Regions from separate parts of the Lacticaseibacillus casei DSM 20011 genome, predicted to be linked through region 1. Evidence: riboswitches for the same ligand, from Rfam matches in the RefSeq annotation. Region 1 holds a riboswitch; the other holds the start of a gene.
What was found. A riboswitch is a leader RNA that binds a small molecule or an ion and turns the genes downstream of it on or off. The one in region 1 is predicted to bind lysine.
Positions count from the first base shown of each region.

Region 2: it holds a riboswitch for lysine, as region 1 does, so the genes downstream of both, LBCZ_RS13350 (ABC transporter permease subunit) here and LBCZ_RS08835 (amino acid permease) in region 1, are expected to answer to the same signal.

Region 1 is NZ_AP012544.1:1,793,993-1,802,031, reverse strand. It holds gene LBCZ_RS08855 (GNAT family N-acetyltransferase) at 1-335, shown strand, start outside; gene LBCZ_RS08850 (hypothetical protein) at 456-1,010, shown strand; gene alsS (acetolactate synthase AlsS) at 1,518-3,194, shown strand; gene budA (acetolactate decarboxylase) at 3,261-3,971, shown strand; lysine riboswitch at 4,031-4,205, shown strand; gene LBCZ_RS08835 (amino acid permease) at 4,350-5,810, shown strand; gene LBCZ_RS08830 (helix-turn-helix domain-containing protein) at 5,970-7,499, opposite strand; gene LBCZ_RS08825 (helix-turn-helix domain-containing protein) at 7,745-8,039, shown strand, end outside.
Region 2 is NZ_AP012544.1:2,770,866-2,778,904, forward strand. It holds gene LBCZ_RS13335 (helix-turn-helix domain-containing protein) at 1-540, opposite strand, end outside; gene LBCZ_RS13340 (helix-turn-helix domain-containing protein) at 537-1,412, opposite strand; gene LBCZ_RS13345 (hypothetical protein) at 1,644-2,018, shown strand; partial or broken gene LBCZ_RS16760 (lysostaphin resistance A-like protein) at 2,040-2,324, shown strand; lysine riboswitch at 2,560-2,733, shown strand; gene LBCZ_RS13350 (ABC transporter permease subunit) at 2,840-4,441, shown strand; gene LBCZ_RS13355 (amino acid ABC transporter ATP-binding protein) at 4,445-5,191, shown strand; gene LBCZ_RS13360 (hypothetical protein) at 5,515-5,760, opposite strand; partial or broken gene LBCZ_RS13365 (ABC transporter substrate-binding protein) at 5,787-7,058, opposite strand; gene LBCZ_RS13370 (IS30 family transposase) at 7,337-8,039, shown strand, end outside.

The DNA of each region.
Region 1 (8,039 bases):
TGCATGTGATTGGCAACATTGGGGTCTATCCTCGCGCCTTGTCGCCGGAAACAGGGGATGACATGACGCGTGAGATCGGGTATATCCTTAATCCGGATTTTTGGTATCAAGGACTTATGCGCGAGGGCCTGCAGCTTGTCATCGCTGATCAATTTGCTCATGGCATCAAGGCCATCTGGGCAGGCGTTTTCCCCGGCAATCAAGCTTCCATTCATTTATTAAAAAGATTAGGCTTTGTTTTTCAGTTTGAGGTGCCATTGCCACGAGGGTTAACCGAGCACCAGCCGCGCGATGAACAATACTTTCGACTTTTGCCGAAACAGTTTGAAAAATGAGGATTTTCTTTAATCAGTTTTTGAAAGCCGGGTGAATTCAACGCGGTTTTTTTCTTTTGTATAGGCATCGGATTGAAAAATGCTATAATGAAAAACGAGTAATAGTCTGGAGGTTTCAAAATGACTGTGCAAACAGAGTACCAGCAGGCCTATAAGAAGCGGCTTGCAGCAATCGAAGCCGATCCGCAGTTCACCGTGTTGTCAAGCATGAATCAGCCGCAGGATCCGGCGCAAAAGAAAGTGAGCCAATATATTGTGTTCACTGACTTTAAATCCGACGAACAAAAGCAAAAAACGAACTCGATTTACGTCTACACACCATTTGAAAATGTTGACAAGTATGGCCATTCAAAAGCGGATTATCAAGCACAGCTCCTGTTTGAAACCAATCGCTGGGATAATGTGATGCACATCACCGTCTTGGAGACATTGGGTTCTGAAAGTCGGCTGGCTTTTTACGATTTTGAGAATCTGGGTTTGGCACAGCTGGCGTTAAAAGCATTTCTTAACCTGGCAATGAAAGCCGACATCGGTTTAGTCGACGGCACGATCAGTTCGTTTGACAAAGTTAACTTAGCTAAGTTACGGCACATTTTCACGAAATTCGGTTTTAATATGAAAATGACAGACCCCAAGACCGGCATCGGCAAAATCAGTCGTTCCATGCAGTCTTGAAAGCAGTCGTTATTTGGAAGTTGTATGATTAAGTTGGCATCGCCTATTATGGCGGTGCTTTTTTGATGAGCGTGAACCGGCGCGGTAAGAAGTCGGAGCATAAGGACCTCGAGCCAAAATGGCTGGTCTTTGGCCATTTTGGCTCGAGGTCCTTATGTGCAGGCTTCTGGGCCGGTGAGCGCGTTATAGAAACCAGAGTTTGGCCGTTAATTGCCCTAAAATAGAACACCTGTAAGCAAACAAATAATCTGACCCGTCCCCGCGGCACTTTGTGAGCAGTTTTTAAGCAAAGTTTATGCCGTTTCGTTTAAAATCAAGATGATGCTAAAAAACATCAGCTAAGTGACTCCCGACCGACTCGACCAATTTTATAATTGATACAGATTGATGAAAAATATGTAACAGAACATTTCTGTTTAGTCAGTGTTTTTCAAAAAAAAAACTAGGCTTGAAACGGAACACAAAAAGCGTATTATGAAACACATCAATAATTTAGGAAGTGGCGAAATGGCAGAAGAGAAGCGCTATGGCGCAGATTTAATTGTCGAAAGTTTGGCAAATCACGGGATTGATTATGTTTTCGGTATCCCCGGCGCCAAAATCGATCGGGTTTTTGAAACCTTGGAGCATCCCAAATCAGAAAAGAGTCCGCAATTAATCGTGGCACGGCATGAACAGAACGCTGCGTTCATGGCTGCCGGGATCGGGCGTTTGACTGGCAAACCCGGCGTTGTCCTGACAACTTCCGGACCAGGTGCTTCAAACCTGGCAACTGGCCTAGTGACCGCAACCGCTGAAGGGGATCCGGTTTTGGCTTTGTCTGGTCAGGTAAAGCGGGCGGATCTGTTGCGTAGTTCCCACCAAAGCATGCGTAATGCCGATCTCTTTGCGCCGATTACCAAATATGCCGCTGAAGTGCAGGATCCGGACAATGTTAGTGAAATCATTGCCAATGCTTATCAAGCCGCGGAATCCGGCAAGCAAGGGGCAAGCTTCGTGTCGATTCCTCAAGACGTCACTGATTCACCGGTGAACTCGGAACCGATTAAGCCGCTGGTGGCGCCAAAGTTAGGGCCGGCAAGTCCTAGTGATATGACTTACCTGGCGCATGCCATTAAAGAGGCATCGCTGCCTGTCTTACTTTTGGGAATGCGCGCGTCATCAAGCGACGTAACCGAAGAGATTCGCGAGTTGTTGTCAGTCACCGAGTTGCCGGTTGTTGAAACCTTCCAAGGTGCAGGTATTATCTCCCATCGCCAAATCGACAATTTCTTTGGCCGGGTGGGTTTGTTCCGCAACCAACCGGGGGATATGTTATTGCAACACAGCGATCTTGTCATTGCGATCGGCTATGATCCGGTTGAATATGAACCACGTAACTGGAACGCGGATGGCAAGTCGCGCATCATTGTCATTGACGATGTACCAGCGGAAATCGATCACAACTTCCAGCCAGAAACAGAGCTGATTGGTGATATTTCCCAGACGCTCGATATTTTAGTCCCGTTACTGCGGGGTTATCAGGTTGCGCCTGAAAGCAAGCAGTATCTCACAGAGTTACAGGCCAAATTACAGGAAAGTGATGTTCCGCCAGCCCTCTCAGATCAAAAAGTCTTACACCCGCTCAGTATTGTAGCCGCATTGCAAAAACGTGTGACAGACGACATGACAGTTGCTGTGGACGTCGGCAGTCACTATATCTGGATGGCCCGCCATTTTCGGAGTTACGAACCGCGCCACTTGCTGTTTTCCAATGGGATGCAGACGCTAGGGGTTGCTTTACCTTGGGCGATGGCGGCGACTTTGGTACGTCCGGGCAAAAAAGCAGTTTCGGTGTCAGGCGATGGCGGCTTCCTTTTCTCGGGGCAAGAGCTAGAAACAGCCGTTCGTTTGAAGGCTGATTTGGTTCATATTATTTGGAACGATGGCCATTATGATATGGTAAAATTCCAAGAAGAGATGAAATATGGTCGGGCAGCAGGTGTCGACTTTGGTCCGGTTGATTTTGTGAAGTATGTAGAAGCTTTTGGTGCCAAGGGTCTGCGGGTCAATAAACCGAGTGAACTTGGCAAGGTGCTTGATGAAGCGTTTGCGACTAAAGGGCCAGTGCTGGTTGACATTCCGGTCGATTATTCCGATAATGCGGAACTCGGCGCGGCAATGCTGCCTGACCAGATTTATTAATCGTTGGCGGCAGGTTGATTCTGGGCGGCTGCAGGCCCAACCCTGCGCAAAAGGAGGGACTTCTTTTTGGAAACGGATCGATTGTATCAACATGGGACACTGGCAATGTTAGTGCCTGGTTTGTTTGCCGGAACGCAGACAATTGAAGCGTTGTTGCAACATGGTGACACTGGTATTGGCACGTTGACCGGCCTTGATGGCGAGTTGATTATTCAAGCCGGCAAAGTTTATCAGGTTAACGCACAAGGTACCGTTCGCGAAGTTGCAGCGGATGAGAAAGTGCCGTTTGCGAATGTTCATTATCAAGCCGATGTTTCGGCCGGGAAGCTTCAGGGGTTGGATCTGACCGGATTTCAGAAAGCGGTTCTTGATCGGTTACAAACGAGCAATCTTTTTGCGGCAGTTCGGGTCGAAGGTACCTTCACGCAAATGCACACGCGCGCTGTGTTGCCGCAACAACCTCCTTATCCGACGTTGACAGAGACGGCTTCGGGCCAAAAAGAATTCCATGCCGATAACGTCAAAGGCACGCTGATCGGGTACTTTTCACCGGATCTTTATGCCGGTGTGGTATCGCCGGGTTTCCATTTGCACTTTTTGTCGGCTGATCATCACATGGGCGGGCACATTCTCGGATTTGAGCTCGACAGTGGCGAATTATTTTTACAAAAGTTTAGCGACTTTCAGTTACACCTGCCAACCGATGACGAACCGTTTTTAAAGCAGCACTTTGACACGGCTAGTTTAGTCGATGACATCCGCAAAGCTGAAAATTGAGTTAAAACCGGGTGAGAGCCGGTTGCCGTTAGAAACAAGACATGATAACGTGAACCATAATCAAGATTAGAGGTCGCACCGATCATCAGTCGCAACTGCAATGGCCTGAACGCCAGATGCGCAGTTGTTAAAGGGAAAGGTGCCGAAATGCCGGCTTAGTTCAGTGAGGCGGTGTTGGGCCAGTGGATAACATCTGCTGGACTGTCGCGACTATCGCGGGGCGCTAACAAATCGGATCACGTTTATTCATGACGGAAAGCAGAATAAGCCGATGGGTTAGTTACTGACACCCACCGGTTTTTTTAGTGCTTAAACGCCCTGTAACCGTAACAAACCCAACGTTTAACATCTCAACCCATTCAGCAAAGGAGTACTTTTGTGGCACAGTCAGCAACGAATCAGGTAAAACGAGAACTCAAAACCCGGCATCTTTCAATGATTGCCCTCGGCGGCAGTATTGGCACCGGACTTTTTGTCGCCAGCGGCAGCGCGATTGCAACTGCCGGCCCGGGCGGCGCAATCGCGGCATATATTGGCATCGGGTTAATGGTGTTCTTTCTAATGACCAGTTTAGGCGAAATGGCCACCTATGTGCCGGTATCCGGTTCCTTTTCAGAGTACGCCAGCCGGTTTGTTGATCCGGCGTTTGGCTTTGCCTTAGGTTGGAACTACTGGTTTAACTGGGCCATCACCGTTGCGGTTGATGTTTCGACAACTGCCATTGTGATGCACTTCTGGTTGCCGGATGTGCCAGGCTGGCTGTTTTCGCTGGGCTTTTTGGCGCTTATTTTTACGATTAACATTATTTCCGTTAAGTCGTTTGGCGAAACCGAATACTGGCTGTCATTAATCAAAGTGATCACCGTACTGGTCTTTCTGGTCGTGGGTTTGTTGACCATTATGGGAATCATGGGCGGGCACGGTCCCATTGGCTTTAAAAATTATACGACCGAGGCGGCGCCGTTTGTTGGTGGGTTGCCGGCAACATTAGCGGTTTTCGTGGTCGCAGGGTTTTCTTTTCAAGGCACCGAGCTAATCGGGATTACCGCGGGCGAAAGTGCTACCCCGGAAACCAGCATTCCCAAGGCGATTAAGCAGGTGTTTTGGCGGATCTTATTGTTCTATATTTTGTCTATCGCTGTCATTGCCGCCATCATTCCTTATACCAGTCCGAACCTGTTAGGCGCCAGTGTTGATCAAGTGGCAATTTCGCCGTTTACGCTGGTTTTTGATCGAATTGGCCTCGCCGGAGCGGCCAGCGTGATGAACGCCGTGATTCTGACATCGGTTTTATCGTCTGCCAATTCCGGCATGTATGCTTCAACCCGAATGTTGTGGGCCATGGGCGGATCCGGATTTGCGCTACGCGTTTTTCAAAAAACGAATACGCGCGGCATTCCGATTGCAGCCTTACTACTGACGATGCTGGTCGGTGGTTTGACATTTTTAACCAGCATCATGGGACCCCATGTTTACCAACTGTTGGTCGCCGTATCCGGTCTGACCGGATTCCTAGCGTGGCTTGGGATTGCGGTGTCGCATTTTCGCTTCCGCCGTGCGTTTGTGAAGCAGAGGCATGATGTTCATGAGTTAAAATATCATGCAAAATGGTTCCCGGTTGGCCCGATTTTGGCGATTATCATGAGCTTAATTGTGATTGTGGGTCAGGATCTGCAAGCGGTGCAACATTTTGCCTGGGGGCGTCTGCTGATTTCCTACATGTCTATTCCGCTATTCATCGTTTTATTCGTCTGGTATAAGGTGAAGCACAAGACCAAACTGATTCCGCTAGAAAAAGTCGACCTTTCACCGCACCGCGAGCATCAAGCGAACAAGTGAGCGTAAGTAACGGGTTACCTGATTGGCTTTCTGACTGCAATGTTTCTCGTTAAAGTATGAATTTGCGCCTAAACTAAATCGGCTCTAAAACGCAAATTGCTGCGTTTTAGAGCCGATTTTTGATGGCTAACTGTTAAAATTTATTCGAACGACGGGAGCCTACGAAGGGGGATCGACATTTTGGGCTGATAACGAGGCGTCGGTTTTCTTTAGGTACAAGCGGCGAATCAACAAATACAGTTGGAAGATGGCGTCATCGCTGTCTTCCGCTGTCCAACTAATGATGTGCCCGTGAAAACCGGCAGGCGCAGCGGCTTTGATGGCCTGCTCATTATCGACGCTGGTAATGACGAGGTCTGCTGTTTTAAAAACGGCACGTTCTGGTAATAAGTGAACCATTGGTAGATCGGATAGGAAGTTGACGAGGCGGCGGTTAAGCAAGTTGTGGTCGAGATAGGCCAATCTGACCCGTACGGTAGGTGTTTCCGCAAAGTAGCGCAGATAAGGCGTCAGCAAATAGTAGAGCGTGCGCAAAAATAGATGCTGCTTACCAAGAAAGTGTCGATATGCCGGCGTATCAGGCAGCGTGGCAATGAATTCCTCAAGGCCTTGATAAAGATTGGTTTTGGTGTAATTCAACGCACGGGGATTGAAAAAGTCGACCAAATGCATGAAGTCGCCACCCAGCATTTCATTGTTCAATGCGATTCGGGTCAGATTGAGGATCAACCCCTGTTCGTGCTGAAGGTCAAAGACTGTGTGATGCCGAATATGATCACCTAAAAAGGCTAAAAGTCGTTTAACGAAATCGGCAACAACTGTCTTTTGGCTAAGAACGTAATGAATAAAGTCTTTATCGGCTGGTGTGTCAGGCAAGAAGGTGATCGTTCGATGTTGCTGAAAATAGAAAAAATCATTTTCAGCTTTCATGAATTGCTTATTGAACGCCGGGAACATTTCTTGCGTATAAACGGAATGCTGAAATGGTGGGTAATCATTGAAGATCCGGTCAAACGGTTCGTTGCCGGTAACAAAATGGTTGCCGCTGATCCGCACCCGACAGATTGCCCAAAAAAGGATCTCTTCAAGAACATCGACCGGATTGGTTTTAGCATTAGGCAAGGCCATGTATTCTTTGACAATTTGCTGCTCATCCAACACTTTAAATGGCCAGTCCACGCCATGATACCCCAGCCAGTAAAAATCAAACAGAAACAGGCGGATTCGGCTTTCTTCGCCGATGAAGCATAAGTCACTAAAAGACAGCTTAATTTGGAATCGTTCGAGCAATGCGCGCAAGGCGACGGTTTTACGCACCAACGTCGAGCGACTGATGAAATGGGCGCGGCCAAATTGCTCGGTAGAAGGATGATTTGCCTGAACAATGTAGTCGACAAATTGAAATGCGATCGCATGTTTTAGCAAATAAAGGTGATAATCATCAACCGTCACGTCAATTTCCATGAGAGGGTTGATTTGTTTACGTTTAAGATTTTCCGGGTGGGCAGTTAATTCAGTTAGATCGCAGAAGAGTTCCTGCAAGATGTTGTAACCTTGCTGATAAGAAAGGTCTAGGTGCCGACTGAGGGTATTAATGGTGTAAGTTTGGACATTACTATCCTTGATAGCTGAAAACATTTGGTATTTTTGGAAATCAGCGCGGTCAAGAAAAGTTTGTTCGTAAAGCATCGTGATCCCCCAATCTGAAGACAATTTTGTTCGCTTCAATATCAATTATAACAAAGAATGACGAGTATGACGTTTTATTAGTGAACTATTGAACTTTAAACATGCGTAAAACCATCTGTTAAGATAAGAAACTGCTATAAAAATGGTATAGACAAGCTTTGTGCCGAGCTTGAAACCTGACGCTGTATGTTCGATGAAGTATAATCATGGGAAATGGGGTAAATTATTTGAAGTAGGGAGATTTTATGAAAGACAATCATGATATTTTTTTGTCAATGTCTGACGCTGAGAAACTGGGGTTGTTTCGTACCATTATCGAGGTACGGGAAGCGCAGACACCAGTTACGGCAAAATTAGCGGCTTATCGTGGTCATCGGCCCTTGGTAAGTGAGGTTAATCTCAAACAGATAGCAGCACTTACGAACCGCAATTATGGCAGCGTCTATAATACTTATAACGGCCTGATTAGTTCATTACAGGCAATGCTTGGCCGGCACCATAGTTCGGTGAAAACACTATTTGCGGTGCCGCCTGACGAAT
Region 2 (8,039 bases), 980 kb from region 1:
CAGATTCAAATGATCCTGTGGTGTGTTGGGTGTTTGCACTTGGTTCGCAATGGCCTTGATCAGTCCTTCCAAATCCTTCATCGCGATGATGCCGGTTAATTGAAGCGCGATCAGCCGCAACAACAGCGACCACGCCGTTGTATGCATCAACAACGACCACGCCTGTTTACGTTCACGGGCCAACACGGAAAAGCGTTCCGGTGCATGGTTATGCAGCGTCAAATGCAACAGCAACCGTTGATTGGTATTCGCCAGCGGCAACTGGCGTAAGATACCTGCCAACGCCTGAACATCTGCCTGCTGTGCCGCCACCAGATAACGATGCAAAAACGGTAATGGTGCATCCGAGCGTGAAGGCGTGAACGCATCCCAGTCCAGATTCAATCGATCCAGCAATAGGAAAAAGCGATCGGCGGCCAACTGTGAGGTGCCATTTTCAAATTTTGAAAGGCTTGATACCGAAACAATGTCGCCAGCGGCTTCTCTTAACGTCAGCCACCGTTCTTTACGCAGTCGTTTGAATTGTTCACCGATCGTCATTTTGCCTGCGCCTCCTCCTTCAGGAATCGTCGCCAACTTTTAGTCAACAACTGGGCAAAAAACGGCGAGTCCAATAACGCCAGCGTTGCCAGTAAGTTTTTAACCGCAGTTTTAGCCGCCCGATGCTGGCCGCGATGATAGGTCAGCAGGTGCTCTTGATAGCGCAACATGATCCGCGCATAGAGATCATCGGCCGGAATGGGTAAGTTCTTGGCGACGTTAAGCAGCCGCACAGCATCCGTAAACTCCCGACGATGAATCAGCAAGGCGATGCTATTCGTCAAAATCGCCCACAGATACTGGTTCCGGGTTGGATGGCCCTTCACATCCGGCCAGTCCAAAACCAGCTCCATGACCAAACTCATCAGTTGCTCATGGTCGTATATCACCAAGGTGGCGGCGAAAAGATCAAGTTCGTACAATCCCCAGTACCGAATCCGTTTCAAATACTTGATAACGTCGGCTTTCATCTGCGCTGTTGTCTGAAAACTCGGGTCCGTAAACCCATTGTGGGCCAGAATATTAATTTGATTCAGTCGATAAAAAATCAGCCCGGTTTGTCGCCACAAGCGATACTGCTTTTGCGCTAACACCTGCAACGCTGACTTACCGGAAACCGTGGCCCGATTAACCTGTTGGAAAAAATTCTCCGGATTCAATGCCCGATAGCCTTGTTGCATCAATTCAACATCTTGATCAAAGCGCGTTAACAGTTTTAAAACAACGGCTGCACTGAGCTGAGTCTCCCCCCGTTCAAAGCGTGACAAAGTAGCGGCCGTCGTAATCCCCGCCGCAATTTCTTCCAATGAGTCATTTTCTTCAAGACGCAACGCCCGTAAATAGGCCCCGACTTTGACAGGCTCCTCCGGCATCAGCACCCGCCCCTTTTTATGAGAAGTTTATTAGACAAATTTAACACGTTTTGTCATTTTTTCAAAATCGAAATATTTTTCTTTGCTTTACATTTGTTAATCTATATGTTCTGATTTTTAATTTGTGCCTATTTTTAAACTTGTTAACCATTAACGCTAATTGTTACAATGGGCGCGTATTCATGTAGCCCAATTTTTATAGCATTCAAAAGTCTAAAGAAGGACAGACAATTGGGGAAAATAATATCCATTGGCGGTTCATTGCTGAAGCGCGCACTTCTTCTCGCAGGCATCATGCTGCTTGATGTCTTAACTGAATTCCATGATTTTTTTACAATCAGCAAATTGCAGCAAGACCAATATGAAGTTCTAGTGATTGAACTATTATTAAAAGGGGCATTCATTTGGTTTCTTCATTGGCTATATTTCCGGCAATTGAAACGTTTTAATCCAAATGGCTATGGCCTAAAGCCACTTTCGAGAAAGAACATGCTTATACTTCTCATTGGGGTTGTGTCTCTTTTTGGGTTGCTGTGTGTTGAATCTCTCACGCCTTTCAACGCGGACAATGCCACGAATCAGGTGCTTGTTAACAAATTCATTTGAACTGCGCCATTATTAGCCAGTGTTGACGCTGTATTAGCGGCACCGATTATTGAAGAATTTATATTACGCGGAATTTTCTTTAACTATTTTGTCAACAAGAACACTATTATGAGCAAAATTTTCGTTGTCTTAGTCTCAGGCTTTGTGTTTGGGTTGCTTCAGGAACCTCATTTCACCGTCAATCTTTTAGTTTACTGCACCATGGGATGGCTATTTGGTTCCGTTTACGCGCTTACTGGGGATTTACGCTATAGCATCGCACTGCACATCCTTAATAACGTCTTAGCCTTTGTTTCTATGTTTTGACAGCGGTTCAAAAATGCTTCTCGTAAGTATGCCTGCTAATATAAACTTCTTCCACCATAACGTGTTCACTGCCGCAGAAGTCTGTGTGTATGGACCTCAGGCGCAATAGCCAAAAAACGGCCATTACGCCTATGCCACTTACACACCGCCTTCTAACCGCGCCAATTCACGCTCACATCCAATTGACATCCACCTCCCATTCCGCTACACTTGATTTTGACATTTAAATACACCACCAAGAAATAGAGGTTGCGGTGGGCAACGAAAACTGGGGAGTGCCGGATCATGTTGAACCAGTCGTAAGTGCCGCCGCCGAAATGTCGGGCCGTGTTCGGACGATCCGCATTGGGCCATGAGCGCATAACTCATGGACTGTCGAAGCAGGTTGCTTCGGGGCGCTATGATTCTGGTTTATGACTAAAATCGATGGAATCGACCTTTATTGCTTGTTCAATAAAGGTCGATTTTTTGGTTCCAGCTCTATTTCCCACTACAAGAAGGGAGAATGTCATTTTATGAAAAAACACTGGGTTGCACGTTTGGGTGTGCTGGGGCTCGTATTGATTCTGCTGCTTGGCGGTTTTGCTGCTAAGCCAGTCAATGCTGCGAGCGACGACAACACATTCAAAGTCGGTATGGAAGCCGGCTATGCACCGTTCAATTGGACACAGAACACAGATGCCAATAACGCGGTCAAGATTCAAGGCAGTCATGAATACGCCAATGGTTACGATGTTCAGATTGCGCGGAAAGTCGCTAAGGCACTGCACAAGAAAGTCGTTGTGGTCAAAACCTCTTGGGATGGCCTGCCGCCTGCTTTAACTTCCGGAAAAATCGATGCCATTATCGCCGGGATGTCACCAACACCGGATCGGCGCAAAACGATTGATTTTACCAATCCGTACTACATTTCCAATCTGACCATGGTCGTCCGTAAAGACAGCAAATATGCAAAAGCCAAGAGTATTGCTGATTTTAAAGGTGCTAAAGTGACAGCGCAGCTCAGTACGTATCACTATCAGGCCATTAACCAAATCAAAGGAGTCGTCAAGGAACCGGCCATGAACGACTTCCCAGCGATGCGGGTGGCCTTGGAGTCTGGCACCATTGACGGCTACGTTTCCGAAGTTCCTGAAGGGATCACGGCAGAACGCGCCAACCCGAACCTGATGTATATCCATTTTGCCAAGGGTCAGGGATTTAAAACCGATGCCAGCGACACCAACCTAGCAATCGGGTTGCGGAAAAACGATCCCAATAAAGCTAAAATCAATGAACTGCTCGCTACGATTTCCAAAAAAGAGCGGGCACGCCTGATGAATGAGGCGGTCGATAATCAGCCTTCGACCGAAAAGAGCGGCAACTGGTTCATGGCCATTATGAAACAGTATGGGCCGATGCTCTTGCGTGGTACCGGTATGACGTTGTTACTGGCCTTGGTCGGCACCCTTGTTGGCTTCATCATCGGCCTGTTAGTCGGGATTATTCGCACCACGCCAAAACCCAAGAAGTTGGGACAGCGCGGTTTGCGGGCAGTTATCAATTGGCTGCTTTCCTTGTATATCGAAGTCTTCCGTGGCACGCCAATGATTGTTCAGGCAGCGGTCTTGTATTATGGCGCCGCCCAAGCCTGGCACCTGAACATGGATCGCACTACCGCAGCGCTTTTGATTGTTTCAATTAACACTGGCGCCTACATTTCCGAAATTATCCGTGGCGGGATTATTTCCGTTGATGAAGGACAGTTCGAAGCAGCCAGTGCGCTGGGCATGACGCATCTACAAACCATGATGAAAGTTATCCTGCCGCAAGCGGTTCGTAATTCCCTGCCAGCGGTCACGAATGAGTTCATTGTGAACATTAAGGATACGTCCGTGCTGTCGGTTATCTCGGTTTCCGAACTGTTCTTCAGCGGCGAAACCATTGCCGGACAAAGCTTCCAGTTCTTCCACACCTATCTGATCGTCAGCGGCATCTATCTCATCATGACCTTCACCATCAGCCGCCTCTTCCGGCTCATCGAAAAACATCTCGACGGACCCAAAGACTACAACGTGATGAACAATCAAATGCAGGTTGAAACACCGAAAATTGGCACCGCAAAAGAGGGGGACTAGCTCATGGCAAGCGAACCATTAATCCAAGTTAAGAATCTCAAAAAGAGTTTTGGGAACCACGAAGTCCTGACTGACATCAATTTCAACGTCCAAGCCGGTGAAGTTGTTTCAATCATCGGTCGCAGCGGCTCCGGCAAGTCGACCCTGTTGCGCAACATCAACCTGTTGGAAACCCCAACTGGCGGCGATATTCTTTTTCATGGCAAAAGCATTCTAGGGGAAGACGTAAAGTTGAGCACCTATCGCGCCAAAGTCGGCATGGTGTTCCAGAGCTTCAATTTGTTCAACAACATGACCGTCTTGCAAAACGTAATGGTGCCGCAGCAAACCGTCTTAAAACGTGACGCTGCTGCCGCCAAAACCCACGCGTTGGAACTATTGAAACAAGTCGGCATGGATCCCTTCATTGCCGCCAAACCGGATCAGCTCTCCGGCGGGCAGGAACAGCGGGTCGCCATTGCCCGCGCCGAAGCAATGGATCCGGAAGTGCTCCTGTTTGATGAGCCAACCAGTGCGCTGGATCCGGAAATGGTCGATGATGTCCTGAACACGATGACGGCCCTAGCCCACACTGGCCTGACCATGATCATCGTCACCCACGAAATGGCCTTCGCTCGCGATGTTTCCGATCGCGTCGTCTTCATGAACAACGGCATCATTGCCGAGTCCGGCACGCCGGATCAAATCTTCGGCAATCCGCAACAAACAGCGACAAAGGAATTCCTGAAGCGTTACTTGAACCGGGTTTAACTGAATTAGCCTCATAAACAGATAAAAATGAAGCCGGATCATAATTCACGGCCACAATACAAAAGCGGGCATACTCAACAATAACTGGAGTATGTCCGCTTTTAGTTTTCCTAGGAAATTGGTTTGAATTATTAAAACGTCAGTGCCAAAGCGTAGCAATCGGAGGCCAGATGGGGCTCAGTGGTGAAATCATTGTTGGCGGTTTACCGCCTACAATGAGGCCGATCTTTGAGACTCAGCCGGTTTTGCTGAGGCTCAAAGTCGTGCCCACCACGTTCCAGCCCCATTTGGCCGGAGATTGCGGAGTTTGGCACGACAATCTATTATTTTGTCTTCCGCTTCTTTTCCCGATGTTCGCGCCATGTGTCCAGACTCACCACGATGAAGAACAGGAAAAAGCCGCCGACCCCGGACTCTGCCGTTAGCAAAAGGTAGCGCAAGGCAAGGTAGCCTTTTCCAGCGGTGACGTCTTGATAGCCGACATAGCCAAACGTCATTAGCACCGCTAAGCCCAGTACCAGCACGGTGTAAATAAGGGTTCGTTTTAAAATCCGTTTGAATGTCGTCATGGACGCGCCTGCTTTCTTTTGGTTAATTAACGATTATCTTTCAAAATGGTTTCGGCTTGCTTTTGCAGCGTGGTTAGCACGGTCTTAGGCTCGGCCTTTTTGGAAACGGTCTGGTCAACGGCATCCAGCAAGTTGTTACGGTAAGTGTTATAGCCGATGAATGGTGTTGATGAGAATGCATCATCATAAGCATCGACTGCGGCCTGGTAGTTCGGGTTGGCTTTTAGGTAGGCTTGATAGTCGCTTGACTTCGTGGCGGTCGACACAACCGGTACGTACCCGCTGGCTTTGGCCCACTGCGTCTGAATCTTGGTGCTCATCAGAAACTTCATGAATTTAACCGCGCCTTTGATTTGATCCGCCGAGGCACCTTTGAAAACTGAAATACCATTGTTACCCAGAACCGAACTGGATTTGCCATCAAAACTCGGCATCACCGCGGTTCCCCAATGCATGCTCTTAGGTGCCGTTGACGCGATCTGCTGAATCGTGGCGCTAGAGCCGAAGCCGGCAAAAATTTTACCTTGAACAAATGGCACATTAAAGTAATTATCCAGTCCTGCTGTGACAGCCGTCTTATCCTGCAGCATGCTGGTGATCGCCGTCATCGCTTTGATGCTAGCTGGCGTATCGATTTTCGCCTTCTACCGCGGCGTAATCAGGCGATTGCCGACATCATACGCTAATGTCTCAAATTCAAAATCATAACTCTTATTAAACGCGACACCTGTGATGCCATCACCCTTAAGCTGTTGCCCGATTTTGGCAAGTTCTTCCCAAGTCTTCGGTACAGTCAGATGATATTTTTCTAGGATATCCTTGTTGTAAAACATGAGCCGCGTCCCGGTGGCAAACGGAATCTGATAATAATCACCGTGATACTTCAGGTTCGTGGCAATGCCGGGATAAATCGACTTCAGCTCCGCGGCGGAAAACTGGGATTTTACCTGCTTATCAATGTTGACCAGCATCCCGTCATGGACATATTCCGGAATAATCGTATCCGTTACCTGCCCAATCGTCGGTAAGGTTTTGGACTTCGCCGATGCCAGGTACTTCTTCTGCAAGTTGTCATACGAACCCTGCGATGTTGCAACGACCTTGTATTGCTTTTGACTACTGTTAAACGTCTTGATATACCCTTCCAACGCCTTGTTGTAATTCCCGGTCATCCGGTGCCAAAAGGTAATCGTCACCGGACCCTTGGAAGTTTTCTGCGCCGAACTGCCACTACTGCATGCGGTCAGCAACAAGACCATCAATGCAGTCGCAACACCAAGTAACCAACGTCTCTTCATCACATGTACCCCCATTATTGTCGTAAACGCATCGTGTCGTTGTGGACAAGACCCGCAAACCGCCGATCCCATCCGGCTGTCAGTACATCTCCTTAAAACTATGTACAGTATACCAATACTTACCGCAAGCGGTATCTTTTGCCAAAAAAAAAGAAACGCGCATTTTAGAATCAAGTTAGCCACTGTCTCAAAATTTTTTGGACAATAAAAAACATCAAGAACAGATATCCTGTATCATTGAAGTTCCTACACAAACAATGGAAGAGGATATTGTCTTGATGCAGAAACAGGATAGCACACACCGCCAAAAAGGTCAGCACTTAACATCACTCGAGCGCGGAAAAGTGGCCGGATTCCGCCAAGCTGGGAAGTCCAATCGTTGGATTGCTGCTGAAATTGGCGTCTGCCCGCAGACCATTAATAATGAAATCAAGCGAGGTACAGTAGATCAGGTCAAGAAGAGTAATGGCAAGCGCGTCTACCATCGACAATACCTGCCAGAGGCTGCTCAGGCACGTTACGAGACTGCACGCTTGAGCTGCCATCGTCCTGACAAGTTCGCCAGCGTACAGGTCTTCTTAGCCTGGTACGTACAGCGAGCTAAGCAGGACAAATGGTCGCCGGATGCTTCGATCGGCTATGCCAAGCGACACAAGCTGTTTACTCCTGAAGAGCTTGTTTGTGCCTCGACTTTGTACCAGTACATTGACGACCAACGCCTAGAGATTCGAAATATCGACCTGTTGGAGAAGACTAAGCGGAAGACCTCTCACCAGCACCACACCAAGGCTAAGCGCCTGGCTGGCCGCAGTATCGAGGAACGGCCTAAGGTCGTTGAACGACGCAGGCAGTTCGGTCACTGGGAGATGGATACCATTGTCGGTAAACGCAATGGCAAGGAGAGCGTCATCTTGACTCTGATTGAGCGCAAGACCCGTTGCCAACTTCTCCGCTTGATCGAAGGACGAGATGCAGACTCTG